2 regions of the Sporacetigenium sp. TC11 genome follow, and region 1 is predicted to be linked to the other one. Evidence: riboswitches for the same ligand, from Rfam matches in the RefSeq annotation. Region 1 holds a riboswitch; the other holds the start of a gene.
What was found. A riboswitch is a leader RNA that binds a small molecule or an ion and turns the genes downstream of it on or off. The one in region 1 is predicted to bind cobalamin.

Region 1 (12,383 bases):
GGCCAAGACCAGCTTGTTTTAATATTTCATCCTTTAGGAATATTTCATCTATAATACCTTCATCAATTATACTTCCTCTATTTAAAACATATACATAATCACATATTTCGTATATTAAATCCATATCGTGACTTGAAATAACTACTTTTCTTCCTTTATTGTAAATGTCTTTTAATATGTTTACAATAGATTTGGTGCTAATAGGATCTAATCCTGCTGTTGGTTCATCAAATAGTATTATATTATTTTGCATAGCCAATACAGATGCAATTGCAACTCTTTTTTTTTGGCCATAACTTAAAAAGTGGACTGGTTTATCTTTGAACTCCAATCCATCGACACCTAATAATGCATTATTAACTCTTATTTTTATAGTTTCTTCATCTAACCCTATGTTCCTAAGAGCAAATGCTATATCATCATACACATTCGAGTAAAATATTTGTTTATCAGGGTCTTGAAATACTATCCCAATATTTTTTCTCAATTCATACAAACTCTTTTTATCATATTTTAGCTGTTTATCTTTATATAATACCTCTCCGCATGTAGGTTTTAATATGCCTGCAAAATTCATAAATAATGTAGATTTACCAGAACCATTTGCGCCTATTATCCCTATCATATTTCCTTTAGATAAATCTATATTTATATTTTTAAGAGCTATATTATCTTTATCATATTCGTATGTAACATTACTCATTTTAAGCATACTATTCACCTCTATACATAAAACTCTCCATTGTAGAGTTTAGTTTCTAAAGATATAGACATATCTTTATATCTGCTCATAACTCTTATAAAAAGAGTACTTATTAATATTCCTAAAGATTTGTAAGATGTTCTTAAATTAATGTATCCAAACCTTAAGCTCTGAGATATATAAATTTCTTGAATTTCTTCTAAAAATATAAATATAAATCTGTAAACTAAGACTGTTATTTCTATAGCAGTCTTAGGTATATATAATTTTTTTAATATCAAAATCATTTGATTAAAAGGTATCGTTAAAACTAAAAAGTAAGTACATGTCAAGCAGCACATAGACCTAAGTAATAGATTAATAGATATATTTAAGGATAAACTAGATATTCCTATATAAAACTCATGTAATTTTATATTAATTATAAAATCAATCGGCTCTTTAGATATAGAAATTAACGTTGCCATAGTGCTAAAAATTAAGAAATATATAGGTATAGCAAGTAACTTTATATAATATTTAAAATCTATTTTGGCTAAGAATACTATACAAAAACTCATAAGACCCATAACTACTGCAACAAATACTCTATTATTAAAAATTATAGATGCTATTAATAACGTGGCACCTATTGTAAACTTTAATATAGGATTAGTATTTAATAATCCATTGTTGTATGCATATTTATCTATGGCTATCATTTTTTTTCCCCTTTATATAACCTAAGTAATAACATATAATCCCTGTTCCTAAAGATGCTTGAACAGCAAATAATAGACTTTCTACTTCTCCACTTTGAGGTTCATATATGCTACTAAACCAAGGTTTATAATTAGGATCTATTTCTGTTATAATCTCTTCTGCTTGCCCATCTGCTCCACTATATTCAGCATTTTTATTTATAACTAAAGGAGATACTATAAGTAAAATTGCTATTATAACTAAAATTATATTATTACTCATTAATCTCTGTTTCATATTTATATTCATCTCCAATCATTCCTTCTACCTTATTCTGTAATAGTAAGTTATACACTACAGTTGTCAATATACCTTCTGCTATTGCTATAGGTATTTGAGTTAAACAAAATATAGATAAGAATTTAATTAAAGATACTATTATACCTCCATTAGGATCTGGAAATGCTAAGGCTAATTGTATAGAGGTCATTATATATGTAGCTAAATCTCCTATAGCTGCTGATGTAAATACACATGTAGCAATTTTTAAGTTTCTTTTTTTCATAAATTTAAATATTAAATAAGATATTATAGGACCTACTACAGCCATAGAAAATGCATTTGCCCCTAAAGTTGTTATACCTCCATGTGCTAATAATAACGCTTGAAATAAAAGCACTATTGTTCCTACTACAGACATAACACCTGGTCCAAAAAGTATAGCTCCAAGACCTACTCCAGTTGGATGAGAACTACTTCCTGTTATAGATGGTATCTTTAAAGCTGACAGTACGAATACAAATGCTCCTACTAGTGCTATTAATAGCTTTTTATTTGGATCATTTTTAAATATTGATTTAAGATTTTTTAATCCTTTTATAAAAAAAGGTATAAATATAATTGACCATATTAGTGACCATTTAAATGGTAAAAACCCTTCCATTATGTGCATAGCTGATGAATTTGTAGGATTTAAGAATACCAATAACAATCCTGCTATTAGCCCCAGTTTTAAATCTTTCATACCTTTATCCCCCTAAGACCAAAAGTGTCATATACTACGACACTTTCTGCTCTTTATTTATTAGAATAGTTGAAAAATAAGATACTTTTTTACTAAGATCTATCTCTCTTAAGTTTTTGTATACTTTTTCACTTCCTAATGATGAGTTACTAACTAAAATAGCATGATCCATAAGATTATTTTTTTCTATTTTATCTATTATTTGCTCAAAATTTTTATATACTTTCATAAGAACTATAGAGCTATAATTTTCTAATGCATAATCTATCTTTTCTTCATCTGTAGTGCATGGAATTATTATAAGAGGCTCTTTATCCATAACCAATGGGAAATTTTGATTTGATGCTATATTTGAGAAAGAAGATATTCCAGGTATAGTTTCTACCTCAATATTACTTATTAATCTTTCCATTATATAAACATATGTACTGTATATCATAGGATCTCCTAAAGTTATAAAACCTACGTTTTTGCCATCTTCAACATCTCTTTGTATTTCTTTTGCAATATCGTCCCATGCATCTATTTTTTCTACGCTATTAAAGCTCATTGGAAAATGCTTTTGTTTAATTTCTATTTCACCGTTAAGATACGGTTCTACTATAGATAAAGCTAAACTTTTACCTTCTTTTTGTGCTTCTGGTGTATATAATATGTCTAGCTTTTTCAAAGTATCTACTGCTTTTATTGTAAGCAATGAACTATCTCCTGGTCCTGTTCCTATTCCATAAAACTTTGTCATAAGTATTTCCCCCTAAATTAAATATTTGATATTACTTCTTCTTTTGTTAAATCAGTTATATGAGATACAAATATATCTTGTATTTCTGGATTTTCTCCTAGACCCTTAAGATATACTTCTACATCGAATCCTTCTCTTTCCAATATGCTTTTCCAAGAGTCTTCCTCATCTGAAGCCATATCATTTATTGCATGATCTCCTGCTACTAACATAAACGGCATTAGTATAGCCTTAGATATATTGTTTTTTCTTAACCTAGTTATAACATTTTCTAACTCAGGATATCCTTCAACAGTTCCAACATAAGCGTTTATATTAGTCTCTTCTAACATATAGTTTAAACAAGGATAAGATGAGTGAGCTTCATGGAATGTACCATGACCCATAAGAACTACTGCCTCATTTTCTTTTACAGTAGGCATTTGCAATTTTAAAGCATTTATAGTTTTTTTATAGTCATCTATAGTTGTGAGTAACGGTTTTCCTAATGCTAATTTTTCAAATTTACATTCGAATAATTTAACTTGGTCTTTAAGTTTATCAAATTCTTCTCCATTTATTATGTGAAGAGTTTGAACTATGACTTCTTTATATCCTTTTTCATATAACTTTTGTAAAGCTTCAACTGGATTATCTATATGTATCTTATCTCTATCTGCCAACTTCTTTATTATCATATTAGATGTAAATGCTCTGAATACATCATATTCAGCAAAAGTTTCTCTTATTTTATTTTCACAAGCCTCTATAGTCTTTTTTCTCGTTTCGTGATAACTTGTCCCAAAACTTACTACTAGTATAGCCTTATTCATTATATCTCCCCCTGCTTAAATATCTAGATTTCTAAGCTCTTCTAAATTCATAGATATTAAACTATTCAGTATCTTTCTTTTCTCAACTTTATCTTCATATTTTTCTAAAACTTTATTTCTTGTACTTCCTAATAAATTTACATACTCTTCATAGTCGTCATTATATCGCTCTTCTAAATCATTTTTTATCTTAGCTGAAAGAGAAGGGCTTTTCCCACCCGTCGATATACTTATTATTAAATCTCCTCTTTTAACTACTGAAGGAACTATGTAGCTAGATAAACTAGGGTTATCGACAACATTGCATAATTTATTGTTCTCTTTGCAATATAAACCTATTTGTTGATTTAAATCTTTATTATCTGTAGATGCCACCACAATAAAGCTGTTTTTTATATAGTCTTCTTTATAAAAATCAGTTGTTAAAATTATCTTATTTTCTATATTTTTAAATTCTTCTATTACATCTGGAGCTATAACCTCAACTGTATATCCAAATGATATAAAGTTTTTTACTTTCCTATAGGCTACTTTTCCCCCACCTATTACTGTTATCCTTTTATCCTCTATGTTTACCATCATTGGATAGTACATGTTATCACTCCTATAAAAAAATCCTAACCCATGAGGGTTAGGATTTGTAATTTACACAGTAATATGTCAATTATTCCTGCCTAAAGTTACACCCTTCACCCCGAAGACCTTACTTTAATATAAATTAGGTAGGTCTCCTGGCTTGGTATCAATCTACTTCCTCACCTTCCCATGATATAGAATCATAGTGGTTAAATAAGGGTTCGTCAACCTTACAGTAGCGGGGGCTGCAGAGGACTTTTACCTCTTTCCCATTTAATCTTTTCTAGAACCTAATTTATTAACTATAAAATTTTCATAATTTTATTTTAACATATCTAATGTCATAATTCAACATGCCTAGGAAAACACTATCCCCTATATATTATGGGCAACCTTTAAAGCCTCATAACTTGCTTTTATAGTATATTCTATATCTTCATCAGTATGTGCGTTTGATAAAAACATAGCTTCAAATTGCGTCGGAGCAAGTAATACTCCTCTTTCTAGTAATTCTTTAAAATAAATATTAAATTTATTTACGTCACAATTCTTTACATCATCATAATTATCTATAGGCCCTTTGGCAAAGAATAAGCATACTAGAGATCCTGCTCTATTTACAGTATATTCTAGCCCTAAATTTTTAATATTTTCCTTTAGGCCTTCTTCAAGCTTTATTGCCTTTCTTTCTAACTCTTTATAGATTTCTTCATTATCTCTTAATATAGTTAAATTTTTATATCCCATGTACATAGCTAGTGGGTTTCCAGATAGTGTACCTGCTTGATATACAGGTCCTACTGGTGATACCATACTCATTATTTCTTTTTTACCACCATAAGCTCCTACAGGAAGTCCTGCCCCTATTATTTTACCAAAACACGCCATGTCTGGGTTTATGCCAAAATATTCACTAGAGCTTCCATACGCAAGTCTAAATCCAGTTATAACTTCATCAAATATAAGCACACTACTATACTCATTTGTTATATCTCTAAGATATTGTAAAAACTCCTTTTTACCTGGTACGACTCCCATATTTCCTGCCACTGTTTCTACTATAACAGCTGCTATATCACTACCATGTTCCTTAAATATATCCTCTACAGCTTTTACATCATTGTATCTACATACTAATGTATCCTTAACTACATCATTTGGAACACCCGGACTTGTAGGAACACCATAAGTTATTGTCCCTGAACCTGATTTAACTAATAATGCATCAGAATGTCCATGATAGCACCCTTCAAATTTTAATATTTTATTTCTATTCGTATATGCTCTAGCAACTCTAAGTGCACTCATAGTAGCTTCTGTTCCAGAGTTAACCATTCTAACCTGATCTATAGCTTGATAAGATTCTACTATAAGCTTAGCCATTTTTACTTCTATTTCAGTCGGTACTCCATAACTTGTTCCTTTTCTTACTATGTCTTCTATTCCAGTTACTATATCTTCTGGACTATGACCTAACATAAGGGGCCCCCATGAACATATATAATCTATATATTCATTTCCATCTACATCATATATTCTAGATCCATGGGCTTTATCTATAAATATAGGATCTAATCCCACTGATTTAAAAGCTCTAACAGGGCTATTAACTCCACCAGGTATATACTTTATAGCTTCATCGTATATCTCCTTAGATTTTTCATTATTCATATGTACTACCCCCTAAGCATTTTAGCTAAATCCTTTGCAAAATATGTTATTATTATATCTGCTCCAGCTCTTTTTATAGATAATACACTTTCATATATAGCGCCTTCGTTTAATAAGCCATTTTTAATAGCTAATTTAAGCATAGAATATTCCCCACTAACATTGTATGCTGCTACTGGCATATTAAAGTTATCTTTAACCCTTCTTATAACATCTAAATAAGATAATGCAGGTTTTACCATTACTATATCTGCACCTTCCTGTATATCTAACTCTACTTCCATTAAAGCTTCATTTGTATTAGCTGGATCCATTTGATAAGTTTTTCTATCTCCAAATGATGGAGTTGAATGAGCTGCCTCTCTAAAAGGTCCATAGAAATTAGATGCATATTTTGCACTATATGACATTATAGATACATTTTCAAATCCAGATATATCTAATGCTTCTCTCATAGATTCAATTCTTCCATCCATCATATCTGATGGAGCAACCATATCAGCTCCAGCTTTAGCATGACTTATTGCTATTTTAGATAAATACTCTAAAGTTTGATCATTATCTACATGCCCACATCTTGTAAGTATTCCACAGTGACCATGACTTGTATATTGACACATACATATGTCTGTCACAACATACATTTCTGGACATATTGACTTTATTTCTCTTATGCCTTTTTGAACTATTCCATTATCATTGTAAGCTTCTTTTCCGTATTCATCCTTTTCGTCTGGTACACCGAATAATAATACATGTTGAATTCCCAAATCTTTTAGTTCTTCTATTTCTTCTTTTAATTTATCAACTGAAAAATGGTAAACATCTGGCAGAGATGGTATCTCTTTTTTTATATTTTCTCCCTCTACTACAAATAAAGGGTATATTAAGTCTTCTATACTTAACTTTGTCTCTCTTACTAAATCTCTTATTGCTGAATTTGCTCTTAATCTTCTTGGTCTTCTAAGCATTGTAATTTCCTCCATTAATTTTATCTAGTTTTATGCAATCTAGTATTCCATCTATTGTGTATTCTACAGCTTCTTTGTATACTTCTAGCCCATAAGAATTTATTGTTTTAGATGTTATAGGTCCTATTGATATTAGTTTCATATTAGATAATTTATCTATATTTTCATTACCTAATATATTTATAAAGTTATTTACTGTAGATGAACTTGTAAAAGTTATATAATCTATTTTACTCTCGTTTAATAATTTTAATATGTGATCTTTATCACTAGATTCCATAACTGTATTATATATATGTATCTCTTTTACACTACATATTTCACTTAGCTTTTCTAATAGATAATCTCTTGCATTAGACGCTCTAGGTATTAATATATTGTCATTTTTATTTAATTTATCTTTTAATACTTCATATATAGATTCTGCAACATATTTCGAGGGAATTATATCAGCTATTATTCCTTTATCTCTTAGTGCATTTGCAGTAGCTGGACCTATTGCAACTATCTTAGCATTGTGTAATTTTCTTAAATCAACATTCATCTTATACATATTATCTAAAAATATATCTACTGCATTTTGGCTAGTTAATATTATATAACTATACTTTTCTATGTTATTTATTTCTTGTTCTAATTCTTTATTTGGAGTTATTTCATCTATCTTTATAGTAGGGAATTGTATAGCATTTCCCCCTAAGTCAGATATTTTTTCTACCAAGGTACTACTTTGTGATCTAGCTCTAGTTACAACTATATTTTTACCAAATAACTCTTTATCTTCAAAAAAGTTCAATTTGTCTCTTAATTTAATAACATCTCCTACAACTATTAAACTAGGTGGTTTTATATTTTCTTTTAAAACTATATCGTATATATTTTCCAAAGTACCTGTAACTACTTTTTGGTTATATCTAGTAGCCCAGTTTATTATGGCAACTGGAGTAGTTTTGTCTTTTCCCTCTCTAATTAGGTTTTTACATATTTTATTTAGATTAGCAACTCCCATTAAAAATACTAAAGTACCTTCTATATTAGATAAAGCATTCCAGTTAAGACTATCATTTTCATCATCTTTTAAGTGTCCTGTTATAACATGAAATGAAGATGCATGATCTCTATGGGTTATAGGTATACCCGCATAACAAAGTCCTCCTATTGCAGAAGTTATACCTGGAACAACTTCAAAACTTATTCCATTTTCTAATAAATATTCTCCTTCTTCTCCTCCTCTACCAAATACATATGGATCTCCACCTTTTAATCTAGTAACTACTTTTCCCTCTTTTGCCTTTTGAACTATTAACTCATTTATCTCATCTTGCGATAATGTATGGTCACTTGAAGCTTTACCCACATATACGATTTCACAATTATCTTTAACTTCGTTCAAGTAATTTTCGTTAGCTAGTCTATCATAAACTATAACATCTGATTTTTTTATACATTCCATTCCTTTTAATGTCATCAGTTTATAATCTCCAGGCCCTGCTCCTACTAAGTAAACTTTACCCTTCATAACTATATAGCTCCTTTAACACTGTTTTTGCTAGCTGTATACCTAGCTCTCTTTCACTACCAACTTTTCCTTCTATTGATTTAGTTACAAGTCTATGTCCTTCTTCATCACCTAAAAGTCCAGTTAGTTTTATACTTTCACCTTCCAATGTACAATAAGCGCCGATAGGTATATGGCAGCTACCATTTATCTCATCTAAAAATCCTCTTTCTGCTGTTATTTGTCTATATGTATCCATGTCTTCTATAGATTTTATAACTTTATCTATATTAGGTTCATTTTTTCTTACTTCTATGGCTAATGCACCTTGGGCTGGAGCTGGAATAACTAAATGAATAGGTAAATAATGGCTTATTTTATCTTCTATTCCTAGCCTGTGCATGCCTGCTGCTGCAAGTACAATTCCATCTAAATTTTCTTCTTGTATTTTTCTTATCCTAGTATCTATATTTCCTCTTATTGGAACTATATTTAAATCAGGCCTATATTTTAATAATTGATATTTTCTTCTCTTACTTCCAGTTCCTATAGTCGCACCTATAGGCAAATCATCTATACAGGTATACCCTTCTTTTAATACTAATACATCTCTTACATCTTCTCTCTTTGGAACATAAGAAAATTTAAGCTCTTCAGGAAGATTTGAAGGCATGTCCTTCATACTGTGTATAGCCATGTCTATTTTTTTATTTATTAGTTGTTCTTCTATTTCTTTTACAAATAATCCTTTGTCTCCTATTTTATCTAAAGCTACATTTTGGATTAAATCCCCTTTAGTCTTTATTACTTTTACTTCAAATTCAACATCTAAATTTTGTTTTTTTAACTCATCTATTACCAAGTTAGTTTGACTTAGAGCTAATTTACTTCCTCTAGTTCCAACTATTATTTTCATAGTAATGTCTCCTTTTAATCTCTATAGGTCGAATAAATCTTCTATAACCTTTATATACTCATCTCTTTTCCCTTCATCTTTTATTTCCTTAAGCTTAGTTATAGGTTCTCTGATAAGCCTTTTTAAGGCAGATGATAACATCTTCTCCATTATTTTTTCTTCTTTTTTATTTAAACTAATTTTTCTATATATGTAATCTAAAGTATCTTTTTCAATATCTAAACATCTTTCATTTAATGACTTTATAGTTGGATCTACTTTTATAGTTTTCATCCAATCTATAAATTCAGTTATATTATCATCGATTATATTTGTAGCGGTCATAGCAATTTCTCTTCTTTTTCTATCATTTTCATTAGATATTCTCTTTAGGTCATCTATATCATACACATATATATTTGCTAATTCATTTATACTTTCTTCTACATCTCTAGGAAGAGCTATATCCATTATAAATAATGGTTTATTTATATTAGGCATATTTTCGGTTTTTAAAACAGTATGAGGAGATGCAGTTGCACTTATAACTATATCTACATCACCTAATATATCATATCTATTTTCATATTCTATAGGTATTAGATTTTCATATTCTTTTTTTAATTCCAAGCATTTATAATAATTTCTGTTAGCTAAATATATTTTATTAACCTTTTCTTCTTGTAAATGGTTTAGTGTCAGTTTGCTCATCTTTCCTACACCTATTATAAGTACATTTTTGTTTTCTAATGTTTCTAATTCATTTTTTAAAAACTTAACTCCTATGTAACTTATAGATAATGGGTGTTCCGAAATCTTTGTGCTACTTTTTATATCTTTAGCAGTTGTTATGGCTTCTCTAAATAATTTATTTAATATTTTACCACTAGCTCCTAATTCCATAGAAAATTGATGAGAATCTTTAACTTGTCCTAATATTTGATCTTCTCCTAACACTATGGATTCAAGTCCAGATGAAACGTTATATAAATGTATTAATGCATCTTTTCCCATTTTATCAAATAAGAACTCTTTTATTCCCTTTGCATCAAAAAAATCCTCATAAAAAGCTTTTAAAACATGTATTTTAGATTCTATATTATCACTATGTATATATATCTCGCTTCTATTGCAAGTTGATAAAATTACAACTTCTTTTATTCCATGATCTAGTAGATAGTTTATACCTTCGATTTTCTTCGTATCAGTAAAAGATACTTTTTCTCTTATTTTTATAGGAGCTGTATTATGATTTACACCTATTACTGCCACATCCATAATTTACCTCCTATTAAGCATACAGGCTTCTATATCTTCTATGTTATTTACAATCTTAGGATATTTAATTTTAGGCCTAGTTATAATTATACTACTTATGCCTAACTTTTTGCATGGACTTATCTTCTCTATAAATCCACCCTCATTTCCACTTTCTTTTGTTATTACTAAGTCTATATTGTAATCTTTGTATAAAATTTCATTTATTTCTTCACTGAAAGGACCTTTCATTGCTATTATATTATCTGCATTTAATCCAGCATCTTCGCATTGTTTTATAACATCACTAGTTGGAAGTATCCTTGCAACTATATATTTATCTTTTATATTTTCTATAAAGTAGTTTATGTTTTTGCTACCAGTAGCTAAAAATATTCTCTTCCCAATTTTATTTGCTATTTCGCAAGCTTCTTTTATATTGTCTACCTTTACTATATTTGGATCATCTATATCATCTAATGCAGATTTTCTTTCATATCTTATATATTCTGTTTTGGTTTCATAGCTAGCATTTATAGCAGTTTGAGAAACTTCTGCTGCATATGGATGGGTTGCATCTATTATAAGTTTTATATTGTTATCTTTTATGAAGTTTACCATATCATATTTAGTCATTTTATTTACTAATATATGATTTGTATATTTAGATGCTAAGTCTTTTCCATATTTAGTTGTTACAGATAGTGTATATTCTAAACCACTGTTATTTAATAGTTCACATATACTTAAGCTGTCAGAAGTTCCTCCCAAAACTAATATCATACATTATACCCCCTAGGAGTTATCATTATATCGTCATGTATAAATGTAGATTTATTCCCTATTATAACTATAGTAGTCATATCTACCATTTCATAATTCATATCTTTAAATTTAAATATAGTTTTAGATTCCCCTTCTCTTCCAACATTTTTTACTATTCCAACAGGAATATTTGGATTTTTATATTCTTTCATTAAATCAAAAGCTCTTTCTAAATGACCGCTTCTTCCTTTACTTCTAGGATTATATAAGCATATTACAAAATCTGCTTTAGCTGCACATTTTATTCTTTCTTCTATAACTTCCCAAGGAGTTAAAAGGTCACTTAAACTTATATGACAAAAGTCATGCATTATAGGTGCTCCAAGTATTGCAGCTGCACCTATGCTAGCTGTAACTCCAGGTATTATTTTAACTTTTATATCTTCTTCCTTAGTTGTAAGTTCTAATATAAGTCCTGCCATTCCATATATTCCAGAATCTCCACTACTTATAACAGCTACTGTTTTACCTTTTTTCGCTTCTTCCACGGCTTGCCTACATCTATCTATCTCTTGACGCATTCCATTTTGTATTACTTCTTTATCTTTTATAAATTCAGTTACTAAATTTATGTAAGTTTTGTATCCAACTATAACTTCACTATCTTCAAGAGCTTTTATAGCTTCTAGTGTCATCATATCTTTACTTCCTGGCCCTATTCCTATAACATATATCATTATTTACACTCTCCCCATTGCAAAAGTTATGCCTTTGTACTTTGATTTATT
Region 2 (12,383 bases), on a different contig from region 1:
TGCTGCAATTTTTGGTCTTACATTCTTTGTTATAATTTTCTGGGCTGGATTTGAGCAAGCAGGTTCAAGCTTAACTTTATATACTAATGACTATATAAACAGAAATGTAGGTGGATTTGAAGTACCAACAAGTTGGTTCCAATCAATAAACGCATTCCTTTGTGTTACTCTTGGACCAATTTTCGCATGGTGGTTTGTTAAACTTTCTAAAAGACCTAAAGGTGATATTCCTACTGCAACTAAAATGGGTTATGGTTTAATTATTCTTGGACTTGGGTTTGCATTAATGGTTGGTGCAGCACTTGAAAGAGGAAGTTCTCCTGATGCAGCAATTAAGGCTAATATACTTTGGTTATTAGGTGCATATACACTTCATACTGTTGGTGAAATGTTCTTGTCTCCAGTTGGACTTTCTATGGTTAGTAAACTAGCTCCTAAGCAAATTGCTGCTATTATGATGGGTGTATGGCTGTTTGCTACAGGTTTTGGTAACTACATTGCAGGTATGTCTGCAGCCTATGTTGAGTCATGGGGTGCTCTTCAAGTATTCGGTTTAGTAACTGCAATAACAATGGGTGCTGGAATTCTACTTTGCTTGCTTAGCCCAATATTCCAAAAGTTAATGGTTGTGGACGATTAGTCAATAGCCACAGATAACAAGTAGATGATATTTATAAAAGGATGTTCTTATAATAAGAACATCCTTTTTACTTTTGTAAAAATTATAATATTTTAAATTAATAGTTTATTATTGTTGTATTTATGGTAGTATATTTAGAACAACATATTTAAGGAGAGATTAAAATATGAATAAGCTTCAAGAAATATTACTACATAATAAGTTATTCGTAGAAAATAAAGAGTACGAAAAATATAGAACAACAAAATATCCAGATAAGAAAATTGTAATACTTTCATGTATGGATACTAGATTAACAGCCATGCTTCCAAGTGCTCTAAATCTTAAAAATGGTGATGCGAAAATTATAAAAAATGCTGGTGCAGTTGTTACGCATCCATTTGGAAGTATTATGAGAAGTCTGTTAGTTGCAATTTATGAATTAAAAGCTGAGGAAGTATTTGTAATAGGTCATCACGGATGTGGAATGAGTAATATTAATCCAGACACTATGATTGAACAATTTATACAAAGAGGCGTAACAAGAGAAACTATATCAACTATTGAGTATACAGGAATTAATTTAAAGAATTGGTTACATGGTTTTGGTTGTGTACATGATTCTGTGAAAGAAAGTACTTCTATAATCAAAAATCATCCTCTAATGCCTAAGGATGTTTTTGTCCATGGGCTTATAATAGATCCAGAAACTGGAGAATTAGAAGTTGCTGTAGATGGATATAAATAAAATTTGCTCAAATTTAGCTGTATTGATTTCTTATTTCAATACAGCCTTTCTTTTATTTATAAATTTTCTTCGCAATTTTCGTATAACCCTATAATTGGAGATTGTTTAATATTGTTAAGTTGTTTGTGCTTAAAAACAGGTACATTTAATACCTCCCCTATACGCTTACATTGATCTCTATATGGAGCTTTTAGTTTGTCTTGATACACGATACCATCAATTCCACCTATAATAGAGTTAATACATGCTTCTAACTTCTTATATCCATCTTCTTCATCGTATTTACCATTTACAACCCATGAACTTGGAAGAATATGAGATGCAGATACAGGATATTCTTGTCCTAATACTGCATTAGTTATTGGGTCTTCAAAATGAATTCCTCCAACATATAATACTGTAGGAAACTTTCTATTATTATTAAATACCTCTACTAAAGATAACGTAATAACATTAACAGCCTTTTCATTACTCCAGCTTTCTGGTGTACTTCCTATTTCAACATCTACTAAAGGAACTTTGTATTCTACTATTTTATCTGGAGAACCATTAGATATTATTCCAGACCAATGTGTAGCTTCCATAGTTACTCTAAAATCTTCTAATTGTAATTTTTCTCTATGCTTTTCTAATGTATGACCTAAATTAGTTGTATATATAGGGTTTGTTACACCAAAATATCCAGATTCAACATCCCCTATAGTATGTAAGCATAATACCTTATCTGGAGCCTTTGCTCCACCATGCCAGTTTATTACCCCTCCAAAGTCATAATCTGAAAAATACTTATTCATAATAGGTAAATAGTATTCATAATCATGACTAATTACTTTGTTAGTTCTTACATAGCTAAACAAATTTCCTTTCGAGTCTTTATACTCCATAACATGATATCCATCTACAATAGTTTCTGTTTCCTTTAAATCAAAAGTTTTTATAGAATTATCGAAGATCCTTGGTGCAACAGAGTCATTTTCAAAATTATAACAAAAGAAATATACAGCCTTTTTCCCTAATAACATTCTTTCAACCCCTTTAAAATTATTCTAAATCTTCATACTATTATTGTTTACTAAAATTTTCTAATAGTCAAGCCATTTGTATATTACTTTTATTCAATTAAAAAGCTGTATTGGTTTTTACACCAATACAGCTTTTTCTTAAGCTCCTTCTTTAACGTATTTCCATAAAACAACGTCTCCGTCTCGTAACTTATAGCTACCGCAGCCTACTCCTGGTTTAACAAATGAACCGCTTCCACCTTTTTGTACATAATATGTCCATCCACTAGTTGGACCTTCAGCTTTTTCACTTAGTCCAGCAATAGATGCAATGTACATTGTTGGTCCAAATCCTGTTGCTTTATAATCAACACCTTTACTATCTAATGCACTAGTGGTTGCTTCTCCAACTGACTTATTACTAGCATTTATGCTTTTAGATAGTATAGTTGATCCAGTTATACCATTTTGTATAATAACCTTAGAACTTTTTGGTTGAGGCTGTGGTTGTTGTTGTGGTTCTTGTTGTGTAGTAGTTTGTTTTGTTGGCTCTGTTTTTTCTTTAGCTTCTGTAGTATTTTTATTTTCTACAGATTTACTATCTTGTTGATTACTTGTATTATCTGATGTAGATTTATCTTCACTATTATTAGCTGTTTCTTTGCTTCCACTTGGATTATTTTCTTCAGAACTTGAGTCTTTTACTTCACTTTCAATTTTTGTAGCTACCTTTGAACTACTTGAGTATTTAATCATATCTGCAATAAAAAACATTCCTGAACATAGAAATACAGCTATTAATATTACTAGTATCTTCTTTTTATTATTCATAATTACACCCCATATTAGAAATCTTTTCTAAACATAAAATAAGCTCCTGCTGCAATAGCCCCTGTTGCTAATGTTATTATACCTGAAGTAATAGGCAGCTTAGATTTATTAGATTTTGAAGCATCTTTAACATCTTTATTTTCATTTACAGCTGTAGTTTTCATTAGCCCCGCACTTTCAAGTTGATCTTCTGTATCTTTAACTACTGTAGAAGTATTTTCATCTTCTGATGAAGCATTATCACTTGAACTATTGTTATCCGAGTTATTATTTGTTGGCTTATTTCCTGTATTTTTAGTTGGCTCTTCTTTTGTATCATTATCAACTTTGCCGTAAACAGCAAGTTCTTTTACATTTATATCACTATCATAATAGTTGTATTTACCATTCTTATAAAACTCATTTAATGATATAAGAGCTCTAAGTGCCTCTTCTGTAGCCATATAGTCGTTTCCACCATCTTGAAGATGTTTGTACTGGCCGTTAGTTCCTTTAAATGACATTAATGCTGTTATTAAACTATTTCCATTCTTTGTAAACTTAGTATCTGTAGGATCTATACCAACTGAAGTTAATCCTAATATTGCAACACTTACTGCTTCAGATGATTCTCCACCTGAGAAACCATCATAATAGCAACCACTTTCAGTTTGCACATTTGATAAAGTACTTACTGCTTTGTCTATTGTTGTTTTAATACTAGAATCGTCTTGCCAATTAGATAATGCTAAAACTGCAAATCCAACTAAATCAGGCTTTATAGGAGCTTTTCCAGATAAAGACCACCCTAAGTTCCCATTACTATCTGTAAAGGATTTATCTAACAGTGCATTTTTAAGATCATTTAGTTTTATTTTGTAATTTGAATCACTTATATTGCAATAGTCATATACAAACATTCCAAACATAACATCCATTACATCGAATTTATCTATATCTCTATTAAACAATTCTTTTACTAAATCATAGCCATTAAAATTATATGGTGTATATCCTTGGCTTGCAAGGTACATTATTAACTTTTCAAGTTCTACGTTAGTATAATACTCTAATCCCTTCTTTGGAACATTCTTATTGAAGTTATTTACCATATAATCAAAATATTCTTTACTACCTTTTATTCCAAGTTTATTTAAACTTATTGCAGACCACTCGTCAAGATTATTACCTTTAATGTGCTTTGCTGTTAAGTTCATTTCTTCTAATAAGTTGTAATTTTCAATTGATAGTTTTTTATATGTAATAGATATAGTCTTTGTACTTTCATTATTTGAACTATCTTTTGCATATATTGATATAGTATTTATTCCTTCATTTAACGTTATTGTATACTTTCCATCATTACCTGGATTTATTTCATTACCATTTAATTTAACTTTAGGAACAATATTTTTATCTGCGTTGTCTGTAGTAGTTACATCTAAAGTATATTTTGATGAATAAACTGTTGTATCTTTTAATTTTGGATTTATAATAGGTGCTTGAGTATCTTTTCCATTTACTGTTATCTTACTGTATGGTCTTGATATTATATATTTTCCATTTTCTTTTTTCTCAGCAGTTATTATGTAATCGCCATTTTGTGCAAACTTATGTGCAGGAATAGTTATCTTACCATCCTTATCAGTAAATAAATCTGTCTTTTGATTATTTATTATTATATTTGCGTTTTCAACACCAGATAATACACTATTCCAACTTTCATCATATCCTTGGCTAATCAAAGTAAGCTCTACAGATTTATTTCCTTCTACTAAAACATCATCTCTATCAAAGTATGAGTACTTACTATCCCAACCTTCAACTAAATATAAAACTATATTGTTACCTTCCTTTATTGGCTGACTGTCAACTCCAACTACATTAGAGTCGTTATTTATTTGATACATCCAACCCCCACTTGGATATTGCTTTGTTCCTATATTATCAATACTTTCTATAAAAACTCCACCATATGGTGAAGGCGATTTTGTAATTCTATTACCAAGAACTTTTTCTATAGCATCTAAAGCTACTGGTGATTCCTTTGTAATATTGACATTAGTCTTTTGTAGTATAGTTTTATCTAAACCTTCTACCCTTACCGTTACATTTGTACCATCTTGTGGGTTTTCTATAATAGGTCCTTGAGTGTCTTTTCCAGTTACTTTTATCTTACTGTATGGCCTTGATACTTGATATTTCCCATTTTCTTTTTTCTCAGCAGTTATTATGTAATCGCCATTTTGTTCGAACTTATCAGCAGGAATAGTTATCTTACCATCCTTATCAGTAAATAAATCTGTCTTTTGATTATTTATTATTATATTTGCGTTTTCAACACCAGTTAATACAGTATTCCAACTTTCATCATATCCTTGGCTAGTTAAAGTAAGTTCCACAGATTTATTTCCCTCTACTGAAACATCTTCTTTATCAAAGTAAGAGTACTTACTATCCCAACCTTCAACTAAATATAAAACTATATTGTTACCTTCCTTTATTGGCTGACTGTCAACTCCAACTACATTAGAGTCATTATTTATTTGATACATCCAGCCTCCATTTGGATATTGCTTTGTTCCTATATCATCAATACTTTCTATAAAAACTCCACCATATGGTGAAGGCGATGTAGTAATTCTGTTACCAATAACTTTTTCTATAGCATCTAAAACTACCGGTGATTCCTTTGTAACATTAACACTAGTCTTTTGTAATATAGTTCCATCTAACCCTTCTACTCTTACAGTCACATTTACAGAATCATTACCTTCTGCACTTACTTTAAAAGGTATGTAAGCAATTTGAGATAGTACTATACTTAGTGCCATAATTAAACTTAAAATGATTTTTTTAATGTCTTTTTTCATTTTTTCTCCCTCCAATTTTTATAATAAATCCCCTTCTTGAATATAAGTAACCTCAAGCCTTCTTTTATATCTAAATAAAACCTTCCTCAATATATCATAAAATATTATTGAAAAAGTAAAGTTACCAAGTCCATGTAAAATATCAAACGTCAAGCTAGATAAATAAGTTACAATAATACTTTCCTTAGTTATAGGTTTTACAAATGTAATTAGGTTCCAAAAGTTCATAATCCAATCAAACATGAAACCAAATGCAAAACATGCTATTGCAAACTTTAAAGGGCTTACATCTTGATTCTTGTTTCCCCAAAATCCGCATATCATACCAATTATTCCCCAGGAAAACATCTGCCAAGGAGTCCATGGACCTTGCCCCAAAAATATATTTGATAAAAATGCAGCTGAGCTTCCAATTAAAAACCCTTGATAAGGTCCAAACACATACCCAGATAATGCGACTAAGAAAGTAACTGGTTGAACATTTGGTATTAATGCAAATATAACCCTTGAAACAGCTGAAAATGCACTTAAAGTAGCTATTATACCTATTTCTTTAGTTCCTAAAGAGCTTTTTTCAAAATAAAAATAACTTAAAAACAATATTGCAAATACACCTAGTGTAAATATAAGTGCAAATCCACTTTGTATATTTTGATTTAATGTAATTCCCATTAAAATTAAAATAACTATAACAGTTAAAATAACATATAATTTTTTCATAATATCCACCTTTAAACCACAGAATTAATATAATTGCAACTAATAAAGTCCATAGCTTCTTCTTCAGTAAATATAGTATTATCTATATTCTTAAATAGTTTATTTAAAGTTGTATTATAATAAATTCCATCACTTAACACTTCTTCTCTATTCCCATCCGCAACTATTTCCCTGTTAAACATAAGTATAAATCTATTGCAATAATTAGATGAAAATTCAACATCATGAGTTATCATCAAAATAGTCGTGCCTTGTTCATTTAGGTTTTTAAGTACTTTGCCTAATTTATTCTTTACTTCTAAATCGAGACCTCTTGTAGGCTCATCTAGTAACAATATCTTAGGATTCATAACCAATATTGAAGCTATAGCCAGTCTTTGTTTTTCTCCACCACTTAAATCTCTTGGATTTTTATCTTTAAGATGATAAATATCGAGATCTTTCAAAGTATTATTTATAATATCTTCATTAAAAGAGTTGAAGTTATCCATAGTAAACTTAAGTTCTTCATATACACTATCCTTTGAAATATATTCACTTGGATCTTGAGAAACATATCCAACTAATCTTGATAACTCTTTTCTATTTGTTTTCTTAACTTCTTTTGAATTTATTTTAATGCTTCCTTTGTATTCCTTAAGTCCTATAATACTTTTAAGTAGTGTGCTTTTTCCTGAGCCATTGGCCCCCATTATAGAAACAAACTCACCATTTAAAATATCAATATTTACATTGTCTAAAACTTGCAGACTATCATAGTAAGCGTTTAACTTCTTTATATTAATAATTGAACTATAGTTTTCTGAGCTTATTTTATCTTTTGCAAATAATAACTCTTCACTAGATTTAGATTTATTATCTATGAATTCATCTTCTAGGTAATCTCTAGCATTTTTAAAATCCTTTGGGAAATAATCTATATTATTTTTCTTAAAAAACCTTAAATAATCTGGCATAAACCCAACCATATTTCCAGAGCACTTATTAAAAAATTCATTTGTACTTTCAAAAACTGTAAGCTTATTATTTTCCATATATCCAATTTTGTCTGCAACATCAAACCATTTATTTACTCTTTGTTCTATTAAAACTATAGACATTCCAAGTTCTGTGTTTATTTTTCTTACTAAGTTAACTATAGATTCTGCAGATGGAGGGTCAAGTTGTGATGTTGGTTCATCTAAGACTATGCACTTTGGCATATATGCTATTGAAGATGCAATTGCAACTTTTTGTTTTTCTCCCCCAGACAATGTATTTATATTTCTATTTGCCAAATGCAGTATATCTGCAAATTGCATAGCTTCCCATACCCTTCTCTTTATAACACCTTCATCTACGCCGATATTTTCTAGGCCAAAGGCTATTTCTCTATGTACCTTATTCATCATAAGCTGTCTTTCAGGATGCTGAAAAACCATGGTTATTTCTTTAGCCCTTTGGCTATGAGACATTTTATTTATATCTTCGCCTTCTATATTTACATATCCTTTAATACTCCCACCATAAAAACTCGGAACAGTTCCAACTATAGCCTTTGCCAAAGTTGATTTTCCTGAACCTGATTTTCCTGTAACTAACATTATCTCACCTTTATTTAATTTAAGGTTTATATTGTCTAAAGTTAGTTTATCTTCTAGAGGATACTTATAACTTAAATCTTTAATTTCTATATAAGCCAATCTAATCCTCCTCCCCATACAATATCATTGAAGTTGTTATAAACACTATAATTGCAAATATTGATGCAGTTGCATAATTAAATATATTTGTTAAATAAATTCCATCATATACATTAAAACCTATACGGTTTAAATACATTCCTATACAATAAGTTATTAAGAGAACTACTGACGAAAATATAATTAAAAAATCAAATTTATTGAATTTTTGCCTTTCATAAATACTTCTATTACTACTTAAAAATCCTCTAACATATGCAGCTTCACTTATTTCAAAGGAACTTTCTAAGGAATTATCTAGTAAAATTGAAAAAACAGGTACATAACTTTTTGATTTTTCCTTAGAACTCTTGTTATCAAAGTTCACTCCTCTTACTGTATATACATCTTTTAGGCTATTAAACCTTTTTTTAAGATCTGGAACAAGTTTGAATCCTATCATAAGCATAAGAGTCGACTTTGGCATTTTAGTAGAAAAATAAGATACAGCTTTATCTGAATCTATCATAAAATCAAATGCCATAAAAATATAAGTTATTGATAATAACTTAAAAGCCATTGTTACTGAGTATATAATAGATTCTAATGTAATTTTTCTGCTCATTATATAAAATAAAATTGTCTTCCCTTGGCTTACAAAGAAGACATTTATAATTGTAATAACAATTACAAAAGGTATAAAATATAAAATTCCCATTTTTAATTTTTTGGTGTTCTTTGTAGATATAAACAAAGATATTAATAAAGTATATACGGCAATAAGTATAGCAGGATTATCATTTGAAAAAACCATTATTAGTATAGATAAAAATAATACTATAGGTGTGATAATGTGAACGTTTCCGAATCTTCCGTCATTTTTCAATAAAATTCCCCCTTGAATATAAAATTCGCTTCACTCATGTCGCCAACGACCTTGAAAAGCAGATCCGTTGCTCAATAAAAATAGCCCATTAACTGCGAGAGTTAATGGGCTAAGCATAATGTCTAATTAAAGGCAAGACCTAACACACTCTGTATCTTCCGCAGAGTTAAGTGTTAAAAACATAGGCAGGCCTTCTGACTTGAGTATCATAGCTTTTACACGCCTTCCCAGATTGTTCCAGTGGCATAAGTGCAAAACTCCTCTCTTACAGCGGCGGGACCGTTCAGGAATTTCACCTGATTTCCTTTTAATAAAACTAATTAACCTATATGTATTTTATTTAGTTTAAAACATTTTCTTATATAAAAATTATATCAAATATAGTGTATAATTTCAACAAACTTTATTTATTAAGCAAGTATTTCTCTTGGTTTTCCTAGATAGTATCCCTGCCCATAGTCTGCTCCAAGATTTATCAATACATCTAACTCTTCCTTAGTTTCTATACCCTCACATATAATTTTTGCCCCTATAAACTTACTAAACTCAACTACTGTTCTTACAAGTTCCTTTTTATTACTACTCTTATCTATATCTCTTATGAAGTTCATGTCTATTTTAATAAAGTGAGAAGGTACAGATATAAGTAAATTATTATTTGAATATCCTGATCCATAATCATCTATTGCAAGCTTTACGCCAAAATGTCTTATTTGTTCAAAAGAATTATGTAATTTTTTCATATCGTCAATGCGAACATTCTCCGTTAGTTCTAAAACTATATTTTTTCTAATATCTGGTTCTATTTTTTGTAATAAATCAAATACTTCATCTGTATTTTGTTTTAGAAACACAGGATCTATATTTATAAATAGATTTTTATCTTTTATTTCAAATTGTTTAAAAGAGGTTACTGCATTTTGAACTGCTAATAAAATGAATTTTTGTACGAATTTAAACTTATAAACATCATCTATTACTTCCTTAATGTTTTTATACCTATTATTATTTGTTCTTGATAAACTTTCATACCCATAAGTAGTTCCAGTTTTTAAATCTACTATAGGTTGATATACACAATACAATTGATTGTTGTCTAGTAATTTTTTTATATTAAGCATTCCAATTATCCTTTTTCTGAATATAAAATAAGCTATTACTAATTCTATTAATATTAATATTATAATGTCCATACTACTTTCCATCTATAAAATCCTCCACAACACACATGCAATTTATTAGCCAGTATATATATTCCTCAATTCGACATTTCAAAACATTTTATAAGATTAAACCCCCTAATTCTATTTTAATACATAACACAAAATTTATAAATAACTTCTGTAAATAATACATTTATTTTTTAAGCTATGTTTTAATATAGTGTTGAAATTAAGTATATATTATGAAATAAATGTAATTACAATTAATTAAATTACTTTATACAAAAGCAAAATAGCAATTAAATGAAAGATACCACCTATAATAATCAACCATATTGCTCTAGAGTATTTTTTTATAAGTTTATCCGTGACTAATTTACCTGGTTTAGTTGCTTTTTTCGATTTTTTAATATCTAAAAACGCAATGCTGTAAAAATAAAGTGATAGCATTGCAAAAATTATTCTTAATATATCTCTTATATCCATTTTGTACCCCCTAAGCTATTTAATAATCTAATATGTTACCATACTATACAACTATGAAATAACAACTGATTAAACTATATATTAAATATATCATCATATACAACTATATTAAATCTATTTATTCGTTTTAGAATTTCAATATTAATTTAAAACATAACCTAATAGAAAAAGACCGTATATAAAGATTAACAGGTTTACTTTTGAGGTGCAAAGTATAAAATCGCATTCAAAACCTCAACCAAAATCACAATAGAAATCACGTAAAAAAGGGTGTGTTTTTTAACTAAAAACGCACCCTTTTTGTCTTAAATTTATTTCACAGTTTATAAAAATTGTTCACTATCAGTATGTCTAATTTAATCATCATTGCTAATTCCAAATATTAATCCACTAAAAACACTACCAAATGCAATAACTATAGAGTTAAATATTTTATCTGTTAGCCTTAATTCACCTTTAGTTAAATAAGTGAGAATAACAGTTGAAATCCAAAGACCTATTGACCAAATAAACCATCTAAATAACAGTTTGCTAGTCTTCTTCCATTTTAGTCCTTTAATATTTATAAATAATACAATTATAGAATATATAAAAAATAAATATATTAATACTATATAGAATTTTAAAAATTTTGCAAAAAAAGTGCTATCTATATCTTTAAAACCTAGTATTATTATGGCTATAGTGCATATAAAAAATGCAACAGCAATAACCCTTGCTATCATTGTAAATATATCTTTCATATTAATCGCCTTAGTCCCCTTTAGAATCTGGATATAAATTTCAATATCTATAATATAATAAATGAAACTGCTATTATAATATAAACCGCAAGCAATTGAACCCCTTCAAGCCAATTACTTTCTCCATCATTTGCTACCCTATTTGCAATAAGTACTGAAACTATAAGTGATATTAATTCAAACGTGTTAAATATAATGCTCATAGGTTTAAATAATAAACTTATAAATACAAGTAATGGCGCTACAAATAATATTATCTGTAAGCTCGATCCTATGGCAATTTCAATAGCAACATCCATTTTATTTTTCATTGCCATAATAATTGCTGTACTATGTTCAGCTGCATTTCCTATTATAGGAATCAATATTATCCCAACAAAGAATTCGCTTAATCCTAAACTCTCTGTCATAGGTTCTACAGCACCTACTAAAAATTCACTTTCTAATGCAATAAATGCTGTTGCAAGGGTCAAAACTACAATAGCTTTTCTTAATGTCCATTTTGCTTTTCCTTCTTCTTCATGTTCTACAGAATATATATCCTTATGAGTGTAAAAAGAAAAATATAAACTTAATATATATATTACAAACATAATTACTGCAACAATAATACTTAATCCTTCATAAGTTGTATTTAAAAGTTCTGGTTTTACTGTGTGAGTGAATATTGCAG

Region 2: it holds a riboswitch for cobalamin, as region 1 does, so the genes downstream of both, ACUSRV_RS04395 (energy-coupling factor transporter transmembrane component T) here and ACUSRV_RS16425 (precorrin-2 dehydrogenase/sirohydrochlorin ferrochelatase family protein) in region 1, are expected to answer to the same signal.

The regions. Positions count from the first base shown of each region.
Region 1 is NZ_JBYVNY010000017.1:15,696-28,078, reverse strand. It holds gene ACUSRV_RS16455 (energy-coupling factor ABC transporter ATP-binding protein) at 1-712, opposite strand, end outside; gene cbiQ (cobalt ECF transporter T component CbiQ) at 724-1,404, opposite strand; gene ACUSRV_RS16445 (energy-coupling factor ABC transporter substrate-binding protein) at 1,388-1,681, opposite strand; gene ACUSRV_RS16440 (energy-coupling factor ABC transporter permease) at 1,659-2,408, opposite strand; gene ACUSRV_RS16435 (cobalt-factor II C(20)-methyltransferase) at 2,443-3,150, opposite strand; gene ACUSRV_RS16430 (sirohydrochlorin cobaltochelatase) at 3,168-3,962, opposite strand; gene ACUSRV_RS16425 (precorrin-2 dehydrogenase/sirohydrochlorin ferrochelatase family protein) at 3,978-4,556, opposite strand; cobalamin riboswitch at 4,667-4,847, opposite strand; gene hemL (glutamate-1-semialdehyde 2,1-aminomutase) at 4,914-6,209, opposite strand; gene hemB (porphobilinogen synthase) at 6,215-7,180, opposite strand; gene cobA (uroporphyrinogen-III C-methyltransferase) at 7,173-8,699, opposite strand; gene hemC (hydroxymethylbilane synthase) at 8,689-9,594, opposite strand; gene hemA (glutamyl-tRNA reductase) at 9,616-10,851, opposite strand; gene ACUSRV_RS16395 (cobalt-precorrin-6A reductase) at 10,855-11,613, opposite strand; gene cobJ (precorrin-3B C(17)-methyltransferase) at 11,610-12,332, opposite strand; gene cbiG (cobalt-precorrin 5A hydrolase) at 12,336-12,383, opposite strand, start outside.
Region 2 is NZ_JBYVNY010000002.1:297,879-310,261, reverse strand. It holds gene ACUSRV_RS04430 (peptide MFS transporter) at 1-640, shown strand, start outside; gene ACUSRV_RS04425 (beta-class carbonic anhydrase) at 807-1,367, shown strand; gene ACUSRV_RS04420 (D-aminoacyl-tRNA deacylase) at 1,424-2,389, opposite strand; gene ACUSRV_RS04415 (DUF4430 domain-containing protein) at 2,528-3,199, opposite strand; gene ACUSRV_RS04410 (DUF4430 domain-containing protein) at 3,214-6,051, opposite strand; gene ACUSRV_RS04405 (ECF transporter S component) at 6,070-6,771, opposite strand; gene ACUSRV_RS04400 (ABC transporter ATP-binding protein) at 6,783-8,453, opposite strand; gene ACUSRV_RS04395 (energy-coupling factor transporter transmembrane component T) at 8,455-9,318, opposite strand; cobalamin riboswitch at 9,486-9,662, opposite strand; gene ACUSRV_RS04390 (EAL domain-containing protein) at 9,729-10,523, opposite strand; gene ACUSRV_RS04385 (hypothetical protein) at 10,749-10,967, opposite strand; gene ACUSRV_RS04380 (hypothetical protein) at 11,324-11,710, opposite strand; gene cax (calcium/proton exchanger) at 11,758-12,383, opposite strand, start outside.